DNA from 2 places in the Micromonospora pisi genome. Region 2 is predicted to be linked to the other one. Evidence: riboswitches for the same ligand, from Rfam matches in the RefSeq annotation. Region 2 holds a riboswitch; the other holds the start of a gene.
The links. A riboswitch is a leader RNA that binds a small molecule or an ion and turns the genes downstream of it on or off. The one in region 2 is predicted to bind thiamine pyrophosphate.
Positions count from the first base shown of each region.

Region 1: another riboswitch for thiamine pyrophosphate. It lies ahead of thiE (thiamine phosphate synthase); the one in region 2 lies ahead of BDK92_RS09735 (ECF transporter S component).

Region 1 is NZ_RBKT01000001.1:5,177,949-5,185,262, forward strand. It holds gene BDK92_RS22165 (ThuA domain-containing protein) at 1-4,823, opposite strand, end outside; TPP riboswitch at 5,222-5,331, shown strand; gene thiE (thiamine phosphate synthase) at 5,326-5,970, shown strand; gene thiO (glycine oxidase ThiO) at 5,964-7,247, shown strand; gene thiS (sulfur carrier protein ThiS) at 7,268-7,314, shown strand, end outside.
Region 2 is NZ_RBKT01000001.1:2,417,940-2,425,253, reverse strand. It holds gene BDK92_RS09750 (hypothetical protein) at 1-403, shown strand, start outside; gene BDK92_RS09745 (energy-coupling factor transporter transmembrane component T family protein) at 429-1,229, opposite strand; gene BDK92_RS09740 (ABC transporter ATP-binding protein) at 1,226-2,686, opposite strand; gene BDK92_RS09735 (ECF transporter S component) at 2,833-3,423, opposite strand; TPP riboswitch at 3,502-3,608, opposite strand; gene BDK92_RS09730 (permease) at 3,881-4,837, shown strand; gene BDK92_RS09725 (TIGR03943 family putative permease subunit) at 4,863-5,627, shown strand; gene BDK92_RS09720 (sugar isomerase domain-containing protein) at 5,690-6,439, shown strand; gene BDK92_RS09715 (VOC family protein) at 6,612-7,112, shown strand; gene BDK92_RS09710 (alpha/beta fold hydrolase) at 7,195-7,314, opposite strand, start outside.

The DNA.
Region 1 (7,314 bases), 2.8 Mb from region 2:
CCGGAGACCAGGATCGGCTCGGTGTAGGCGGTCCAGGTGGTGCCCGCGTCGAGCTGGTACTCGGTGCCGGCCACTCCGCTGCCACCGGCGTTGTCGGTGGCGGTCAGGGTGACCGTGGTGGCGCCGTTGTACCAGCCACCGGTCGGCGTACCGGCCACCGCCGCGGTGGTCACCGGTGCGGTCGAGTCCTCGACCGTGGTGCCCACCCGGAAGTAGTCGAACGTCGCCGGCTTCGACGCCTGCTGGGCCGCGCCGAGGGTGAAGAGGCCGAACTTGGGCGTGGCGCCCACGGCCGCGTTGGTCAGGCTCCCCAACACCGTCCAGTCGGTCCCGTTCGCCGAGTACGACGCGGTGTACGTCGTGCCCGCCTTGGTCAGCCGCAGGTGCCAGATCCCCTGGGTCAGGTCGCCGGCGTTCGGCTGCGGATCCTGCACCGCCGCGGCGATCTCGCTGCGGAACTCGATCCGCCGGGTCAGCGGCTGACCCGCCTGGTTGTCGGCGATGTAGTCCAGCTTGAGGTAGTTGTCGTCGTCGCCGTAGACGATGAGACCGCCCTGCTGGTACTGCTCGTTGAACTGGCTGCCGTCGATCCTGGTCTCGATCGTCCAGTCACCGGCCGGCGCGTTCTGCAGCATGAAGTTCGACGGCGGGGTGCCGCCGGCTCCGTAGATGTCGCCGTTCGGTACGTCGATCTGCAGGCCACCACCGGTCACCCGGTATCCGGCCGGGTCTTCCCGGACGATCGCGTTCCACTTGCACTTGTCCAGGCTGGTGCCGGTGAACTCGTCGGACGGCACAACCGGGCCGGCCGGCTCGTCCGGGGAGAGCTGGAACCAGTCGAACAGCGCGTCCACCACCGGGGCGGTGGTGTTGCCGTTCAGCGCGAACAGCCCCACCTTCGGGTTCTCGATCCCGGCGATCGGGGTCGAGCGGCCGACCGGGACGAAGGTCTGGCCGTCGGCCGAGAAGGCCGCGGTCAGGTTGGTGCCGTCGCTGATCAGGCGCACGTAGAACGTGTCACCCAGACCGGCCGGTGCCGGGATGGCGTCGGCGGCCTCGTTGCGCGGCGTACCGGCGGTCTCCCGGATGAACTCGATCTTGCGACTGTCGCCGTAGAGCAGGTCCAGCTTGGCGTAGTTCGCGTCGTCGCCGTAGAGGATCAGCCCTGCCTGCTGGTAGTTGGCGGTCGCGCTCAGCGTCACCTTGGTGGTCGCCTGCCAGGCTCCGTTCGGGGCCGGCTGGAGCACCACGTTGGTGGCGTTGTTCGTGCCGCTGTACAGGTCGCCGACCGCGGTCGGCAGCACCAGGTTGCCGTTGGCGACCGAGTAGAGCTGGTTCTCCCGGATCACGGTCGACCAGCGCGACTTGTCCAGCGAGGTGCCGGTGAAGTCGTCCGAGCGCGCCCCGAAGCAGGACGTGTTCGGCGCGGTCACCTGGACCGGGACGTAGACGCTGGTGGAGGCACCACGGGCGTCGGTCACGGTCAGGGTGGCGGTGAAGTTGCCCGCCACGGTGTACGTGTGGTTGGCGTTGGCGGTGTTCGCCGTACCGCCGTCACCGAAGTCCCACGCGTACGTGAACGGGGCGTCGTTCTCCGGGTCGGTCGCCGTACTCGTGAAGGCGACCGCCACCGGCGCGACGCCGGCGGTCGGGTTCGCTGCGGCGGTGACGACCGGCGGGGCGTTGTCGGTGACACCCCGGCCGAGGAAGTCGACCCAGTTCACGTTGATGATCGCGCCGGTCCCGTTGGAACCGACCGGGTTGCGGGCCACGAAGTAGAGCGGACCGCTGACGGTGCTCGGCGTGGTCACGTCGGCGGTGACGTCGACGTAGGTCTGCCAACCACCCGTGTTCGGTACGTCGGCCGTGGCGACCGTGGGGCCGTCCGGTGCGCCGACGCGGACCTCGATCCGCCCGCCGCCGCCGGCCGAGGCCGCGCGGAACCGGAGCGAGTCGATGCCGGTCAGGTTCGCCGGGTCGAAGGTCCACCAGTCGTCGGCCTCGATGAAGCCGATGTTCTCGAAGCCGCCAGCGGGGTCGCTGGTCGCCTGCCGCGCCACACCCGGGTCACCCGAGCTGGTGCTGCCGGCCAGCCGGCCGGTGGCGGAGAAGTACTCCGCCTGCTTGCGCTTCGGCTGGAGCTGCTCGATCGCCCGCCCGGTCAGGGCGTGCGAACCGCCGGCGCCGCCGCCGTCGGTGTAGACCGCCTCGAACACACCGAAGACGTTCGCCTCGGCGCCGTGCCCGGAGGCGAGCAGCGTCTGGACCGAACCCTCGCAGCCGGTGTACGACTGCAGGGGGTGCGCGTGCTGGTCGTGGCCGAGGTAGTACTGCAGCACCACCCGGTCACAGTCGATCGTGCCGTCCTCCGGGTCGGTCACGTTGACCTTGTACTTGACCAGGTCGCCCCACTCGAAGAAGCCGCCGTCCGGCGGGAACTCGATGGCGACCGTCGGCGCGGTGTTGCCGACCGTGACCGGTATGTTCGCGACCGCGGTCCGCCCCTTCGGGTTGGTGACCGTGAGCTGCGCGTTGTAGTTGCCCGCCGCCGCGTAGGTGTGCGACGGGTTCGCCTCGGTCGAGGTGGCGTTGTCGCCGAAGTTCCAGGCGTACGTCAGTGCGCCACCGTCCGGGTCACGCGACCCGGCGCTGGAGAACTGCACCGCCAACGGCGCCGGACCCGACGCGGGCTCGGCGTTTGCCACCGCGATCGGCGACCGCTCACCGGCGATGTAGTCGATCCGGTAGATGCCCGAGTTGTCGTTGTTGCCGCCGAAGCCGGTACCCCACTCGATCAGGTACAGCGCCCCGTCCGGACCGAACTCGAAGTCCATCGGCCGCAACATGGTCATGCCGGTCAGCAGTTGGTTGATGTCGACCAGCGACTTGCCGTCGGCACTGACCTGCATGGTGTACATCTTGTTCTGGTTCCACTCGCCGAGCAGCGCCTTGCCGTCGTAGTACGCCGGCCACTTCCGCTCCGAGTTCAGGTTCTCGTCGTACCGGTAGACCGGGCCGCCCATCGGCGCACCGCCGCCGCCGATCTCCGGATACAGCGGGTTGCCGCTGTAGTCGAAGTCGACCGTGGCCGAGATGGCCGGCGGCAGGTTGGTCAGACCGGTGTTGTTCGGCGAGTTGTTCACCGGTGCGGCACAGTCGAACTTCGCCCCACTCGGCCCGGACGGGAAGGTCCAGTCGTTGTACGCGTAGTTCGCACCGTGGCAGTACGGCCAGCCGTAGTTGCCCGGCGTGACGATGTTCCACTCGACCGTGCCCTCAGGACCACGGTTCGGGTTCGCGGCACCGGCGTCCGGTCCGTAGTCACCCACGTACAGGGTGTTGGTCTCCGGGTCGACGCCGATCCGGAACGGGTTCCGGAAGCCCATCGCGTAGATCTCGGGCTTGGTCTGCGCGGTGCCCGGCGGGAAGAGGTTGCCCACCGGAACGGTGTAGGTGCCGTCGTTCTCCGGGTGGATCCGGAGCACCTTGCCGCGCAGGTCGTTGGTGTTGCCCGAGGAACGCTGCGCGTCGTAGTCCTGCCGGCCCGGCCGCTCGTCGATCGGGGTGAAGGAGTCCGACTCGAACGGGTTGGTGTTGTCACCGAGCGCCAGGTACAGGTTCCCCTGGCTGTCGAAGGTGATGCTGCCGCCCGCGTGGCAGCAGGTGTTGCGCTGCGTCGGGACCTGGAGCACGACCTTCTCGGTGGCCGGGTCGATGGTGTCGCCTTCGACCGTGAACCGGGAGAGGTAGTTACGGGCCGCCCCACCGGCGGGGGCGTAGTAGACGTACACCCACTTGTTGGTGGCGAAGCCCGGGTCGAGCTGGATACCGAGCAGGCCGTCCTCGTTGCCGGTGAAGACCGGCAGGGTGACCGCGGTGACGGTGGTGCCGGTGTCCGGCTTGATGATCTGGATCCGGCCGTCGCGCTCGACGTAGAAGACCCGCCCGTCGGGGGCGATGTCCAGCTCCATCGGGTTGTTGGTGTTGCTGTCCAGCGACACCTTCTCGAAGCTGCTGGTCTTCGAGGCGCTGCAGTCGGCGTCCACCACACCCGCGGCGGTCTCGATGCCGCCGAGCAGGTGGGTGAGGAACTCCGGTTCCGCGTACGACTCGTTGGTGTGGCCACCTCCGGTGTACCAGGCACGGCCACCGTCGTACTCCTGGCACCAGGCGGTCGGGTGGTCGGCGCCCATCGCGCCGGTGCCCGGGGTGTAGCTCCGCTCGTCCAGGCTGGCCAGCACGTGCACGTTCGCGCGCGGGTTGGTCCGGAAGTTGTACCACTCGTCGAAGCGGGACCACTTGTCCGGCAGCCCGGCCGTGGAGGGGTGCGCCGGGTCCTCGACCTTGACCGTGGCCTGCTGGTTCGCCGGGTGCGCGTTGAAGTACGCGCCGACCAGTCCGCCGTACCACGGCCAGTTGTACTCGGTGTCGGACGCGGCGTGGACGCCGACGTAGCCGCCGCCGGCCTTGACGTACCGCTCGAACGACGCCTGCTGGGTGTCGTCGAGCACGTCACCGGTGGTGGAGAGCCAGATCACGGCCTTGTAGTTGGCGAGATTGGCGTCGTTGAACGCGGTCGCGTCCTCGGTAGCGTCGACGGTGAATCCGTTCGCCGCCCCGAGTTGCTGGATGGCCGCGATGCCGGAGGGAATGGAGCCGTGCCGGAACCCGGCGGTCTTGGAGAAGACCAGCACCGAGTACGGATCGGCCGCCGCGGCGGCCGGTGCGGCCTGTGCCGCGGTTGGGGCTGCTACGAGTGCGGTCGCCGTCGAGGTGACGGCGACCGCGAGACTCAGCAGCGCATGGCTGAGGGCGCCGCGCATCGCACGGCGCGGGCGAGGTCTTGACACGAAGGATCTCCTTCGTCCGATGAGGACAACGGGGGATCCCCGGCCGGCTCGCCGAAGACCGGTTCGGGGGTGTGGGTTTCGCCGGGTTGGCCCGCCGTGGCCGCACCGCCGAAATTTGTCTTGTCGCTGAACAAATTAATGCTGGTCGACGCGGGACGGGCAATACAGCAACAAGCCAAATCGGGTAACGGTTGGGTAACCGAGGTGGATCTTCCGGATAGGACAGACAAAACCGGAGCCCGTTCGACGGCCTTTTGGTCGCTGGCCGAGGGTCACGCCGGGGTGGCGGCGAGTGCGTTCGCCCGCCCCGACGGGCCCCTGTGACGCGTGACCCTCTTGGCGGATCGGGTCCGCCGTCGTAGTGTGGTCGACAAGTAACCCACGGGAGTCCGGTGAACCGGGCTGAGAGGGGGGCTCGAAGCCCCCGACCGTCGAACCTGATCCGGGTAATGCCGGCGCAGGGAGGAGCGTTGCCGTGCCCGCACTGGGACGACTGCATCTCATCACCGACACCCGTACCGGGCGTGATCCGATCGCCACGGTACGTGCCGCACTGGCCGTCGCCGGCCCCGAACTCGTGGTCCAGGTACGCGTCGAGGACGACGCCACCGACCGCGAGGCGTACGACCTCGCCGGTCGGATCGTCGAACTCTGCACCCCGGCCGGTGCGACCTGCCTGGTCAACGACCGGCTGCACGTGGCGCTCGCGGTGCACGCCGCCGGAGGGCACGTCGGGGCACTGGACCTGCCGGTCGCGGCCGCCCGGCGGGTGCTCGGGCCGGACGCGCTGCTCGGTGCCACCGCCCGGGACCCCGCCACCGCCCTCGACGCCGTCGCCGACGGCGCCAGCTACCTCGGTGTCGGCCCCTGTTACGCCACCACCACCAAGGACGGGCTGCCGGAACCGATCGGGCCGGCAGGTGTCGGACGGGTCGTCGAGGCGGTGGGCGTACCGGTCATCGCGATCGGTGGGGTGACCGCCGAGCGGGTGCCGGCGCTGCTCGCCGCCGGGGCGTACGGCGTCGCCGTGGTCGGTGCCCTCTCCGGCGCCGCCGACCCCTCCCGGGCCACCACCGAACTGCTCGCCGCACTCGGCCGCACCGGAGCCCCGACATGTTAGGAGGGGGCCCCTATACAACGGAATCCGATAACAGGGGGCCCTTCCTTACCGCCCGGCGGGCGGATGTGGCGGTGGTGGGGGGTGGGCCGATCGGGTTGGCCGTGGCGTGGCGGGCGGCGTCGCGGGGGATGCGGGTGCTGCTGCACGACCCCCGTCCCGGCAGCGGGGCCTCCGCGGTGGCGGCGGGCATGCTCGCCCCGGTCGCCGAGGCATCCTTCGGTGAGGAGGAGCTGACCCGACTGCTGCTCGACTCCGCCGCCCGCTGGCCCGACTTCGCCGTCGAGGTCGCCGCCGCCGCCGGACTCGCCGGCAGCGCCGAACTGGGTTTCCGCACCGAGGGCACGCTGGTGGTCGGCCGGACCGCCGACGACCTCGCCGAGGCGCGTCGGCTCTGGTCGTACCAGCAGGGGCTCGGGCTGCCGATCACCGCGCTGAACGCCACCGAACTACACGACCGGGAACCGTTGCTCGCACCCCGCGTACGCGGCGGCGCACACGCCCCCGACGACCACCAGGTCGACCCCCGACGGCTGGTCGCCGCCCTGCGTACGGCGGCCGAGAGCGCCGGTGTGGTGTTCGTGCCGTCGACCGTTCGTGGGCTCGACGAGATCGACGCCGGCACCGTCGTGGTCGCCGCCGGCTGTGGCGCGGCCGAGCTGACCGGGCTGCCGATTCGGCCGGTGAAGGGACAGATCCTCCGGCTCCGCGCTCCCGGCGGGGAGGCGCCCGGCTTCCGGCACGTGATCCGGGGGTACGCCGACGGCCGCTCGGTCTACCTGGTGCCCCGGCACGACGGCGAGGTCGTCGTCGGCGCGACCGTCGAGGAGCGCGGCGACACCACGGTCACCGCTGGCGGCGTACGGGACCTGCTCCACGCGGCGACCGAACTCGTGCCGGAACTCGCCGAGTACGAACTGGTCGAGGCGGTCGCCGGGCACCGACCCGGTACGCCCGACAACGCCCCGCTCATCGGCCCACTGGCCGGACGCCCCCAGGTGGTCGTCGCGACCGGGCACTACCGGCACGGCATCCTGCTGACCCCGGTGACCGCGGACCTCGTCGTCGACCTGCTCGCCAGTGGCGTACCCGATCCGGTGCTGGCCCCGTTCTCCCCGGACCGTTTCGACGGGTACCGGTCGGCACCAGGGCTGACCGGACCCGGGTGGGACGGACCCGAGCTGGCGGAACCTGGGCTCGCACATCCTGAGCTGGCAAATCGCGAGCTGGCACATCCCGGGCTGGCGGCGTCCGGACCGGCGAGAGAGGAGATCCGGTGAGCGGAGAGGGTGAGGTTTCGGTGGAGCTGACCGTGAACGGTACGGACCACAGACTGCCCGGTGGCGT
Region 2 (7,314 bases):
GGTGCAGAAGTCGTACGGTGATCCGCCCGGCGGCGGTCCGGCGGCCGCGACCGGTCGGGGTGGGCAGCGCGGCGCGGGCGGCTTCGCCGGTTTTCCCGGCGGCGGGTCCGCCAACCGCCCCGGTGGCACCGGCACTGCCACCGGTAGTGCTGCCGCCCCCGGTGCGGAGGCCGGGGCGGCGCCGGACACCACCGGAACGGTGAAGCTGGTGGACGGCGGCACGGTCTACCTCCAGACCGCCGACGGCTCCCTGATCACGGTCCGGACCAGCGCCGACACCGCCGTGGCGGTGGCCAGAGCCGGATCGCTCGCCGACCTCAAGCCGGGCGACACGGTCACCGTCGTCGGACCCAACTCCGCCGGTACGGTCACCGCCACCAAGGTCACCGCCGAACAGCGGTGATCAGGACCCCTTCCGGTGGCTGGGCTCAGCCGAGCAGAGGTTGGAACGTACCGAGCAGGACACTCATCCCCAACGCCACCCCGGCGAGTACGGCGGCGCCCGCGACGAGCGCGGCGTCGGCGGCGGTGAACCGCTGACGACGGGCGACGGTACGCGGCGTACCGGTGTCGAAACCCCGGGCGTCCATCGCGGTGGCGAGCCGGGTGCCGCGCCGGATCGCCCCGACGAGCAGGGCGAACGCGGTGGCGGCGAAGAGCCGCAGCCGGGCCACCGGGTTCCGCCCGGCGTCGACGCCCCGGGCCCGCCGGGCCATGCCGAGCAGTTGCCACTCGGCGGCGAGCAGCGGCAGCATCCGGAACGCGGCGAGTGCGCCGAGCGCGAACCGGGGCGACGCCCTGGCGTTCTGGATCAGCGCGTCGGCGAGGTCGGTCGGGTCGGTGGTGGCGAAGACCAGCAGACCGGGCAGGGCCACCGCGAGCAGGCGCAGGGACAACCCCAGCGCGGTGTGGAGCACCCCGGTGGTGACGGTGAGCGGACCGGCGTCGAGCAGCACCGTACCGCCCCGGTCGGCGGCGAAGAGGACCATGGTGACCAGCACCCCGAGGGCGCTGAGCAGCAACGGCCAGATCCGCCGGGCCAGGGTGGTGTAGCCGATCCCGAACAGCGGCAGGACGGCGAGTTCGATCGCGATCGCGACCGCCGGTGCGACCGGGTCGATCGTGGTGACCAGGGCGAACGAGAAGATCAGCGCGGCGGCGAGTTTGGCCACCGGGTTGCGGCGGGCCAGCGGCGCGGTCGGCGTACCGACGGGTCCGGTGATGATCACCGTGGGCGCTCCCCGGGTCCGGCGGCGACCAGGCTGCTCTCCCGGGCGGCGGTGAGGGTCACGGTCCGGTCGGCGAGCGCGTCGACGAAGTCGGTGTCGTGAGTGACGGTGACGACGCCGTGCCCCTCGTCGCGCAGGTCGGCGAGGAGGTCGACCAGTTCGACCCAGGTGCGCCGGTCCTGGCCGAAGGTCGGTTCGTCGAGTACGAGCAGCCGGGGCGCGGTGGCCAGGGCGGTCGCCACGCTCAACCGCCGGGCCTCACCACCGGAGAGGGTGTACGGGTTCGCGCCGGCGAGCAGGTCCAACCGGAGCCGGGTCAGCAACTCCTCCACTGTGGCCCGTACGGCGGTCTCCGGCTGGCCGGTCCGGCGCGGGCCGAGCGCCAGTTCGTCGTAGACCGTACGGCTGAGGAACTGGTGTTCCGGGTCCTGGAAGACCGAGCCGATCCGGCGGGTGAGCGCGCTGGCCCGCCAGCGGTGCGCGGGGGTGCCGGCGTCCGGGCCGGCCAGGGCGGCGCTCGCGGTCAGCCGGCCGGTGCCCGGCTTGAGCAGCCCGCCGAGGTGCAGCGCCATGGTGGTCTTGCCGGCCCCGTTCGGCCCGAGTACGGCGACCGCCTCACCCGCCCGTACGGTCAGATCGGTCGGGGCCAGCCGGGGTGGCAGGCCGAGCCGGTCGGCGGTGAGCAGCACGTCGCCGGCGGCGGTGGTCGATCCCCGGGCGGACACCGACCGGCCCGGCACCCAGACTCCGGCCTCGGCGAGCGAGTCGCCGTGGGCGGCGAAGACCTCGGCGGGACTGCCGTCGGCCCGGACACCGCCGCCCGGTTCCAGCACCACCACCCGGTCGACCAGCGGTAACGCCTCGGCGACCCGGTGTTCGACCAGGATCAGGGTGGTGTCCGGGTCGACCGCCGCGCCGATGGCGTCCCGGATCAGCGCCGCCCCGGCCGGGTCGAGGTTGGCGGTCGGTTCGTCGAGCAGGAGCAGACCGGGGCGGAGCGCGAGTACGCCGGCCAGCGCCAGGCGCTGCTGCTCGCCACCGGAGAGGGCGGCGGTGGAGCGGTCCCGGCCGTAGGGGAAACCGACCCGGTGCAGGGCCTGCTCCACCCGGGGCCAGATCTCGCCGGCCGGCACCCCCCGGTTCTCCAGCCCGAACGCGACGTCGTCGCCGGCCCGTGCCATGACGAGCTGGCTCTCCGGGTCCTGGAAGAGGATGCCGACCCGGTCCCGGGCGGTACGCGGATCGGCCCCGTCGACCTCGATCAGTCCCTGCTGTTCACCGGAGTCCTCGGCGAGCAACCCGGCGAGTGCGGCGAGCAGAGTGCTCTTGCCCGCCCCGGAGGGGCCGAGCAGCAGCACCCGTTCCCCGGCCTCGATCCGCAGGTCCAGCCCGCGTACGGCCCAGCGTTTCCGCCCGGCGTGCCGCCAGCCGAACCCGCGCAACTCCACCCTGCCCATCCCCCTCATTCCCTTCACCCGCTCTCCCTGTCCGCGTCCCGCGCGACCTTTTGCGTTGATCATGAAGTTGACGCCGGAATATGAAGGTCAGGATTGCGCCAACTTCATGATCAACGGCGCGTCCCGGGTGGGGGTGGGGGTGGGGGTTAGATGGCGGCGCGTTCGCGGCCGGCGGGGAAGCGGTCCAGCACCCCGGTCTGGGCCAGCGCCCGGGTCAGGGCCCAGCCACCGAGGCCGGCGACGAGAGTGGCGCTGACGATCGTGACCAGCCCGTACGGGATCCGGTAGGACCAGAGTTCGTAGGCGCCGTTCCACACGAAGAAGTCGAACAACGCGGCGCTGAGCCCGGTCAACGCACCCGCGAACAGGGCGACGGGCAACCGGTACGAGCGGTAGAGCAGCACCGCGAAGGCGAGTTCCGCGCCGAGCCCCTGGACCAGTCCCTGCGGGATGACCGTTCCGCTCCACTGGGTGCCGAGCAGCGCGGAGACGATCGCGGCCACCGCTTCGGTGTAGAGCGCCGCCCCAGGCTTACGGATGATCAGGCCGCCGAGGACCGCCGGCATCAGCCAGATGCCGTAGAGGATCGCCTGCCCGGGTGGGAAGAAGGCGAACGCCGCCTCGGTCGCGCTCCAGACGTAGTTCCAGGCCCAGAAGACGACGCCGAACGCGACCGCGATGACCGACGCGATGACCACGTCGACCGTACGCCAGCGGTTGTTGGTGGAGCCCTTCATGGTGGTGCCTCCCAGTCCTCGAAACGAACCAGGAGAAGTCGCACGCCTCGGCCCGGCGTGCCGCCGGACTCCGGCGCGGCCGGAGCATGACCGAACTCCCTGCGCTGGCATTACCCAGATCAGGTTCGAGGGTCTGCGGATGTCATCCCGCACTCTCAGCGCTGTGCGCTCCCCTGTCGGATGTGAAGTTGTTTCGGCGACGCTAGCACCGACCGGTGGCGCGGCACAGCGCCCTGTCGATTGAGTGTGGTGGTGGACACCGGGGGTCGGGTTAAGGTGAGCTGCCCCGCAACCAGGCCGAGCGAGGAGAGCAGAGAACGCCGTGACCGCCTCCGACCGAGCGACCGAGCGTCGTGCCGGGCCGGGCGACGGGATCGACTGGACGATCCAGCCCGCCGCCGGCACCACTGACAGCCACCCCGCCGATCCGGACGGCGACGACCCGGGGCGACGTCGTCTGTTCGGCGACCGGATCGGCTCGGTCGAGGTGCTCGCCGCGCTCCTCGTCCTGCTGGTCGTCTTCCGGGGACCGGTCGCCGAGGCGATCTCCAGCCCTCGGTTGCAGACCTGGACCACGGTCTTCATCTCGGTGATGGTGCAGGCGGTCCCGTTCCTCGTCTTCGGGGTCGTCCTCAGTGCGGTGATCGCGGTCTTCGTACCCCGCTCCTTCTGGGCGAAGGCGTTGCCGAAACATCCGGCGCTGGCCGTGCCGGTGGCGAGCTGCGCCGGCGTCATCCTGCCCGGCTGCGAGTGCGGGGCGGTGCCGATCGCCGGATCGCTGATCCGCCGGGGTGTCACCCCCGCTGCCGCGCTGGCGTTCCTGCTCGCCGCCCCGGCGATCAACCCCATCGTGCTCACCGCCACCGCGGTCGCCTTTCCGGCCAACCCGGAGATGGTGGTCGGCCGGGGCGTAGCCAGCCTGATCGTGGCGATGGTGATGGGTTGGCTCTGGCTGCGGCTCGGCCGGGCCGACTGGATCCGGTTGCCACACCGCCCCGACCTCGACGGACTGTCGAAGAGCCGGGCGTTCTGGTCGGCCGTACGGCACGACGTGGTGCACGCCGGTGGCTTCCTGGTCCTCGGTGCGATGGCCGCGGCCTGCATCAACGTGCTGGTGCCGGAGCGGTGGTTGCAGACCCTCGCCGACAACCCGATCCTGTCGGTGCTGGCGTTGGCGGTGCTCGCCGTACTGCTGTCGATCTGTTCGGAGGCGGACGCGTTCGTGGCCGCGTCGCTCTCCCAGTTCTCGCTCACCGCCCGGTTGGCGTTCCTGGTCGTCGGGCCGATGGTCGACCTCAAGCTGATCTCGATGCAGGCCGGTGTGTTCGGGCGCCGGTTCGCGTTCCGGTTCGCCCCGGCGACGTTCGCGCTCGCCATCCTGGTGGCGGTCGGAGTGGGAGCGGTGATTTTCTGATGAACCGACAGGCGGTGGTGCGGTCATGAACCGACAGGCTCAGGCGGTCGTGTTGCTGCTGCTCGGCGGGGCGGTGCTCAAGGCCAGCTTCACCGAGATGTACCTGCGTTACGTCAAGGAGGGGCTGCGGCCGTTCCTGATCGCGTCCGCGATCCTGCTGATCGTCGCCGCGGTGATGACCCTGCTGCACGACCTGCGCCCGGCCACACGCGCCAACCGGGGCGAGCCCGACGGCGACCACCACGAGTCGCACGGTGACGACCACGGGCACGACCACGGCGGCAAGGGCCACCACGAGCCCCGGGTCGGCTGGCTGCTCATCCTGCCGGTGCTCGGCCTGCTGCTGGTCGCACCGCCGGCCCTCGGCTCGTACGCGGCGGACCAGGCCGGCACCGCGCTCGGCAGCCAACCGCTCTCGGACTACCCGCCACTGCCCGACGGTGACCCGGTGAAACTTCCGGTACTCGACTACGCCTCCCGGGCCATCTTCGACAAGGGTGCCTCCCTCGGCGACCGGCGGGTCCAGCTCACCGGTTTTGTCGCCACCGGGGCCAACGGCGAACCGATCCTGGCGCGGATGATCCTCTCCTGCTGCGCCGCCGACGGCCGCCCGATCAAACTGGGCCTCGCCGGTGAGGCGCCGACCGGGCTCGCCCCGGACACCTGGGTCGAGGTCGTCGGCCGCTACTCCGACAAGCTCGGCAGGGACCCGGTGAACGACGCGGAGATCCCGTACCTCGACGTGGAGTCGTGGCGCCAGGTCGAGGCGCCGAAGCAGCCGTACGAGTGAGCCGTGGGTAGGCTCCGCCAGAGGTGACCGGCCGGGTCGAACTCGAACGAGGAGGGCGGGGCATGACCCTGAGCGCGGAGAACTACCTGGCCGTGGTGACGGAGACGATGGCACGGGTGGCGGCGGAACAGAGCGACGGCGTACGCCGGGCGGCCGACCTGATCGCCGCCGCGCTCACCGACGACGGGGTGATCCACGCCTTCGGCACCGGGCACTCGGAGGCGCTCGCGATGGAGATCGCCGGGCGGGCCGGTGGGCTGGTGCCGACGAACCGGATCTCCCTGCGGGACGTGGTGCTGCACGGTGGCGCCCCGGCGAGCGTCCTCGGTCCGATGCTGGAACGCGACCCGGCGGTGGCGCACCGCCTCTACGAACTCGTCCCGGTCAACCCGTCGGACGTCTTCGTGCTCGCCTCCAACTCCGGCGTGAACGGGGCGATGGTCGAGTTCGCGACCCTGGTCAAGGAGCACGGTCACCCGCTGATCGCGATCACCTCGCGGGAGCACTCGGGTCAGGTTCCGTCGCGTCACCCGTCCGGGCGCAAGCTCGCCGACCTGGCCGACGTGGTGCTCGACAACGGCGCCCCGTACGGCGACGCCACCCTGCCGTTACCCGGAGGGGGAGCCGTCGGCGCGGTCTCCTCGATCACGGCGGCGCTGCTCGCCCAGCAGATCGTGGTCGAGGTGGTTCGTCGGCTGGTCGACGCCGGCCAGACCCCGCCGGTGTACCTGTCGGCGAACATCCCCACCGGTGACGACCACAACCACGCCCTCGAAGCCCGCTACGCCGGCCGCATCCGCCGCGGCAGCTGAAGGAAGGGCCCCTTGTTATCGGATTCCGATGTAAAGGGGCCCCTCCTAACAGTCGCGGTGGGTTAGCTTCGCCGCCAGTGGGCACTGCGATGGGGTCGGCCCCGCCACCGGACGAGGTGGCGTGGCCGCGACCCGGTGGACGGAAGCCGGGGCCTGTCGAAGGGAAATCACGATGTCAACCACCGCGGATGCGAAGTTCGGCCTTGATACCGCCGCGCACGTCGGAATCGCCGTTTCCGACCTCGATCGCTCGGTCGCGTTCTACCGGGCGCTGACCGGGACCCAACCGGCGGTCAACGACGAGAACATGCACGGGGCAGGGTTCGCGCACTCGCAGGGACTGTCCCGCTCGAAACTGCGGTACGCCACCTTCCACCTGCGCAATCTCGGCATCGACCTGATCCAGTTCGAGGACCCGGTAGGTGAGCGGAGTCAGCCCGCCGCCAACCGCCCCGGATCCATGCACCTCTGTTTCCAGGTCGACGACCTCCGGTCGGTCTACCAGCGGATGCGTGACGCCGGGTACGAGTTCCTCGGCGAGCCGTACACCTTCGCCGCCGACGAGGTGACGCCGCCGGACGCGGTCGGCACCGAGGTCGCGTACTTCAACGACCCGGACGGGACCAACCTGGAGCTGATCGCTCCGAAGGGCGGCTTCGCCGGCCCGCAGTGACGGCTGGTTCGTGACCTTCATCGCGGACGGATCCGGCGGCCCCGTTTCATCCGGAGAGCCGCCGGACCCGTGCGTCGGTGGTTCAGCGGCGGGTTGAGTCCGCCGCCTTCTCCAGCAGGTCGGCGACGGTCCCCGGGTGGGCGACCGGAACGTTGTGCGCGCTGCGTACCTCGACCGTGGTCGCGCCGGCCCGCTTCGCCAT